2 linked regions of the Xanthocytophaga agilis genome follow. The protein of the gene in region 1 interacts with the protein of each later gene in a pairwise test. Links are inferred from orthologs where the notes say so. Each region holds a gene or a part of one and is shown in the gene's direction. Other genes may lie near its edges.

Region 1 (3,162 bases):
GTTTACAAAACTTTGCTATCCGCATATTAAAGCCGGCGTAATCGACAAGAATTACTACATCAGGCTTCCATAAAAGAATATCTTCCTGGCATTTTTTAATAAACTTCCTGATGGTGGTTAGATTCTTTATTACCTCCAAGAATCCCATAAACGCCATATTTCGGTAATGAGTTACCAAATATGCACCAGCCTCCTCCATTTGTTCGCCTCCCCAGCCCCGAAACTCAGCCTGTTTGTCTTCTTGTGCAACTGCTTTAATGAGATTGGCAGCATGCAGATCACCTGAACGTTCTCCTGCAATGACATAATATTTCATAATGACACAAGTAATGTATGAAAAAATAGAATAAGCTTATAAAACACACTATCTACCATACATTACTCTCCATAATATTCTACAAAGTTTTTTGGAGTCTCGATAAGTAACAATTTATGAAGCTTGGCGTTAGGAGCAGCCGTTTCAATAGCAGGTGCGAGTATTTTCCATATCTCTTCAATAAATATCTCACAACTGGTCATTTTTCCTTTCATAAAATCCACATCTAGGTTCAGGTTTTTATGATCTACTTTATCAATGATTAAATCTTTCATTAATCCACCTAACTTCTTCATATCCATCACAAATCCAGTATCTGGATCAGGACGCCCTTTTACTGTAACGATTAACTCAAAGTTATGTCCATGGAAATACTCATTAGCACATGGTCCAAATACTTCGTCATTTTTCTCTTTTGTCCAATTGGGATTGTACAATTTGTGTGCTGCATTAAAATGCTCTTTTCGTGTTATGTAAATCATCACACTCCTTATTTAGTCTCTATTAATCAAGCTATTACTTATATTATCTAAAGATCGCAAACTATTCAGAACAGAATTATTGCTTACTACAGATCCATTTCATTTAAAATAATTTACAAAAGTATGGTTAATATACTTCAAAACAAAAAACGGCCTCATTACTACAAAAAATACTATTTTTTATAAATATTATATTGCAGTTCTTCTCATTTTTTTATTGTAGATTTGCGATTACCTTTGGTAAAACTACTTATGTTTTATTTCTCAACTGATAGTTTATAAAGTTAGAACAGCTTCAAGCTTTATTCTTTTTAGTATAAGCCATTCACTTTTTAAGCAATCTTTTTTCCTAACTTTCAAAAAATTATTATTCATGATTATCGTAACGGGAGCCGCTGGGTTTATCGGGAGTTGCCTGATTAGCCGCCTGAATGCCGATAATTTCAACTACATTATAGCTGTTGATGATTTTTCAAACGAAGAAAAGAACCGCAATCTTGTAGGTAAGAAAATAAAAGAACGAGTACATCGTGACAATTTTTTTGAATGGTTAGACCAAAATTATGAAGAAGTAGAATTTCTTTTTCATATTGGAGCCCGCACAGATACTACCGAATTTGATTGGTCTATATTTGAACGTCTAAATATCAACTATTCCAAGACTATCTGGCAGAGGTGCTATGAATACCAGATTCCTTTAGTTTATGCATCTTCAGCTGCAACATATGGCTTAGGAGAACATGGATATGAAGACAGTGAAGCAATCATCCCTTTATTAAAGCCACTGAATCCCTACGGAGATTCTAAAAACGATTTTGATAAATGGGTACTGGAACAGGATAAAAAACCTTTCTTCTGGGCAGGTCTCAAATTTTTTAATGTATATGGCCCGAATGAATACCATAAAGGCCGTATGGCATCAGTCATTTTCCACGCATTCCATCAGATCCGCAATTCTGGTAAAATGAAACTATTCAGATCTCATAACCCTGATTTCAAAGATGGAGAACAAATGCGTGATTTCATCTATGTAAAAGATCTGATTGAAGTTTGTAGTTATTTAATGCATTGCCGACGAGACTCAGGCATTTACAATCTGGGAAGCGGTAAAGCCCGTACTTTTCTTGATCTTGCCAACAATACCTTTAAGGCACTAAATACTCCTTCAACTATTGACTTTGTGGATACTCCTGCAGATATCCGAGATAAGTATCAGTACTTTACTCAGGCATCCATGGGAAAACTTAGATCTATAGGTTACGACAAAGCTTTTCATAGTCTGGAAGAAGGCATTCATGATTATGTTACTAATTACTTACTAACAGGTACCTACTACTAAGAATCAGAATACCTGATTTCTATTCTTCTTTCTTGCACTAACAATTCTTCTACCGCATTTGTATAATGTGCGTTCAAAACATATCATTCAAATAAGTGATATAGGATTACATTTTTATATGGAAGAGCTACTAACTAAGTGAGTAGCTCTTTTTTTATATTTCATTTCCACTAGATTGTAGAAAGACATTCACCTGACTAATCCATAGTATATATTTCCTAATCAGAAAATTGTGCTTATGTAGAATATTTTACGCATTCACAGCTTATACCAAATGTCATAAACACGCTGTATATCAACAAGTTACAAACGAAAACCAACTTTTAAATCCAAAGGCACATTAGTTTACTAATCTATTGACGACAAACCACTTCCATGAAATTTTAGTGTAATTATTCATCTAATAATATGTAAGTATATGAGAAATAACCTCACAATGCCCATCAAACTGGTATTGGATTGGTTATTGCAAAAGCCAATTCAATGGAAAGTCCTGCGTAAAGCCTTAATCAATAAAGGCTATGCTATTTATGATCCTTATATTGTATACAAAGGGTGTAGGGTAGGAAGATTTTCTGTTAATCCTGTAACAGAAGCAGTAACTATATACACTCACTCCAAACATCGTGGCTACTGCCATTCATATGTAGTCCGGGATCTGGAAATAGCATTACACAAGATTCGCAGAAGTTATAAGAATTTTATTTATGCGTCTGAACAACCTGGAGCTGCGGTACGTGAAATTAAGATACCAGTGAAGAGCAACCCCAGATTATTACAAACTCAATAACGGTATTAGTCAACCGTCTCCTGCTCATTACCTTTTAATAGCTGTCACTATTTTGTACGAAAACAGCAAACCGAACAAATTATTAATATTTATAGATAGAACTGTATATGAAGAATCACAGTTTTGCTTCCGAGACAGAAGAGCAGAAAGATATTCACTCATCGCAGCCCGGGTCTGGATCTGTTATCGAACAATATCCATATTCAAACGTTGCCAAATTACTGGATAGTCAGAT
Region 2 (3,100 bases), on another replicon or contig:
ACGAAGGTACAAAAAAAAAAGAAGCGATAGGTCGCTTCCATTTTCTTTATACAATTAAAGTGCTTGACGCAAACAGACACTAATAAGTATATCTAAAACGTCATGTATGCCTTTAAATTGTAGTGATTATAAAATATCTATATCAATACGCCGGGGAGCTTCATCTCTATCTTTAAATGGAAGGAGCACCTGCAACTGACCATGACTGTATACAGCTTGAATATGACTGCTATCTACAAAGTTTGGTATATCAAAGATCCGTTGAAACATAGGTACAGGTTCGTCCTCTTCTTCCTCTTCAATAAATTTATCAAACATCTCCGGCAGGAAGGAGTGAATAGTCAGTTTATCATTATTTACGAATATATGAAAAGACTCAGGATCTACTCCAGGGGCAGATAAACTGATTACTAATTTCTCAGCATCATGCGCAACCTGAATAGCAGTCATACTAACTCCTCCGGTAATTGTATTTAACCAGTTAATCTGGTTAACATACTCTTTCAAATCATTTTTCATAGTTGCCTGTTTTTATGTATGAAACAAAATACATTACAAGTTTTGTATAATTAGGATCTACAAATTATATACCGACCAGTTTTAATGCCTGTAGTATGCATACAATCAAGTATACATATGTCAAATTGGCTACGTTGTGTGGAAAAATCGTACCTGAATATGTCAAAAAGTCGCTTTTATTTTTTGTGTATTCTATAGATAGGGTAAAAATGTAGTTGTTTTTACCCAGCTCTACGCAGATAATCAGGTAAACACCAGGACTCGTAGCAGAATAATCCTTAGCAAACTTATTTGCAAATGCACTTGTAGGCCATTAATTTTGCCCGCTTGCTGAACTTACTGGCTTGGTATTTCATATTGCATTCGGATACTATCTTTTAAACCTAAACTCTTTGGATAATGGCTTCAACATTTGCATGGGAAAAAATTAAGGATTACGAGGAAATTAAGTTTGAGTATTATAATGGCATCGGAAAGATAACCATTAATCGTCCCCATAAACGGAATGCATTTACACCGCTGACTGTAATCGAAATGATTGATGCTATGACGCATTCCCGTTACGATGATCGGATTGGGGTAATTATATTGACAGGAGAGGGGCCGGATGCTTTTTGTAGTGGTGGTGATCAGAGTGTTCGCGGACATGGAGGATATGTAGGTAAAGATGGGGTAGCCCGGTTAAATGTATTGGATCTGCAAAAGTTGATCCGTTCTATTCCTAAGCCTGTCATTGCTATGGTTGCAGGATATGCTATCGGAGGTGGACATGTTCTACATGTAGTATGTGACTTGTCAATTGCTGCTGAAAATGCTCGTTTTGGGCAGACCGGTCCTAAGGTAGGAAGTTTTGATGGTGGTTTTGGTGCTTCATATCTGGCACGTATTGTTGGACAGAAAAAAGCACGCGAAATCTGGTTCCTGTGCGATCAGTACAATGCACAGGAAGCACTGGATATGGGTCTGGTGAATAAAGTAGTTCCTTTGGAAAAACTGGAAGAAACAACTGTAGAGTGGTGTGAGAAGATACTTGAAAAATCGCCTATTGCCCTACGCATGCTAAAAGCTTCCTTTAATGCTGAACTTGATGGTCAGGCAGGTATTCAGGAGTTGGCAGGAAATGCAACATTGCTATACTATCTGTCAGATGAGGCAAAAGAAGGAAAACAAGCTTTTCTAGAAAAACGTAAACCGGATTTTTCAAAATATCCAAAATTCCCTTAAGTCCAGTTGTAAAACTTAGAAAGGGTATAATATTGAAAATCAATGCTTTTTCTAAGTAATGGGCCTTAAAATGATGACTCTTCTACTAAAATCAGACTATATCTGATTAAAAGATTATTATTTTAGAACTATTTTTTACGAAAAAAATAATATCTTGTAATTGAAAGACGGCGTAGAAATACTAGAGTAGTACAGGTTACGAATGGAAAGTGAAGTATATTAATACCTGTCAATATAATGTGTTCATCCCTGGAATAATTGATGTATATGCTTACAGATACAAGTGTGCTTATCAAAGAAGTTACCCAAAATGAGATCTCAGATGTTTTATCTATAGCTAAAGCTACCTGGGAACCTACTTATCGGGAAATACTTTCCAAGGCACAAATTGACTACATGTATGAAGAGATTTATACTGCAACAGCTGTAGAAAAACAGATACGGGATCAAGGACATACTTTTCTGATATTATATGTTGCAGATGCAGCTGTCGGATATGCTTCCTATAGTTTAAGAGAAGACAAAGAAAGAGTATATAAAGTGCATAAGTTGCATATTCATCCAGACTTTCAGGGACAAAAATATGGACGTACATTGGTAGGGCATCTTGAGAAGGAAGTAAAAAACCGGGGAGCTCGCATGCTGGAAATGAATGTCAACCGTTATAATCCTGCCGTTCGTTTTTATGAACGATGTGGATATCAGCAGGCGCGGGAAGAAAATACTCCAATCGGAGATTTCTGGATGAATGATTTTGTTATGTATAAGGAACTTTACTAAGAGTCTCTATACCAAAAAGAAGAGCCTGTGTATATTCATACATGGGCTCTTTTTTTTATAAACTAATAATGGAACTAACATTATTTCAAGGGGTTTGTAATTAGAATGAATCCCTCTTACCTTCGTATGCATCAATCCAACCAGACTTTTGTGGTACAGCTACGTAAAAAACGAAGAAGCCGACAGATTATTCTAAGAGCGTTATTGCGACTTATCCGATTTCCTAATCTGATGATTGTTGCACTAACGCAATATCTGGTTCGTGTTTGTCTGGTAGGTCCAAAGGGCGAGTGGTGGAATCATCTTATTGATTTACATTTATTAGGCTTGGCGTTCTCCACAATATGTATTGCCGCTGCCGGATATATTATCAATGATTACTATGATATAAAGATTGATACCATTAATAAACCTCGCAGGGTAGTTGTAGGTAGGATTATGAGTAGGCGACAGGCTATTTTTGCTCACTCGTTTCTGAACTTTCTGGGAATTGGAATTGGTACACTGATTGGATTGCGTATTGGTCTGGTTAATTTTATTGCCGCTTTTTTATTATGGCTCTATTCCAATCAGTTAA

The links.
Region 2: the proteins of rfaD (region 1) and menB interact in binary tests that used the Escherichia coli proteins (3 or more experiments, as listed by UniProt). The link is inferred for Xanthocytophaga agilis from one-to-one orthologs.

Annotation. Positions count from the first base shown.
Region 1 is NZ_JASJOU010000010.1:36,938-40,099, forward strand. Bases 338-3,154 are described here. They hold rfaD (ADP-glyceromanno-heptose 6-epimerase), read left to right. Parts: upstream 338-1,171; coding sequence 1,172-2,137; downstream 2,138-3,154. Other genes in these bases: QNI22_RS24880 (6-pyruvoyl trahydropterin synthase family protein), read right to left, coding at 379-798; QNI22_RS24890 (hypothetical protein), read left to right, coding at 2,556-2,927; QNI22_RS24895 (hypothetical protein), read left to right, coding at 3,035-3,154. Also shown: lpxB (lipid-A-disaccharide synthase), read right to left, coding at 1-316; more of QNI22_RS24895, read left to right, coding at 3,155-3,162. UniProt on the Escherichia coli protein: Catalyzes the interconversion between ADP-D-glycero-beta-D-manno-heptose and ADP-L-glycero-beta-D-manno-heptose via an epimerization at carbon 6 of the heptose.
Region 2 is NZ_JASJOU010000002.1:316,153-319,252, reverse strand. The notes cover bases 76-2,830. They hold menB (1,4-dihydroxy-2-naphthoyl-CoA synthase), read left to right. Parts: upstream 76-918; coding sequence 919-1,743; downstream 1,744-2,830. Other genes in these bases: QNI22_RS08095 (geranylgeranylglycerol-phosphate geranylgeranyltransferase), read left to right, coding at 2,629-2,830; QNI22_RS08100 (GNAT family N-acetyltransferase), read left to right, coding at 2,011-2,523; QNI22_RS08110 (Hsp20/alpha crystallin family protein), read right to left, coding at 127-519. In the rest of the region: more of QNI22_RS08095, read left to right, coding at 2,831-3,100. UniProt on the Escherichia coli protein: Converts o-succinylbenzoyl-CoA (OSB-CoA) to 1,4-dihydroxy-2-naphthoyl-CoA (DHNA-CoA).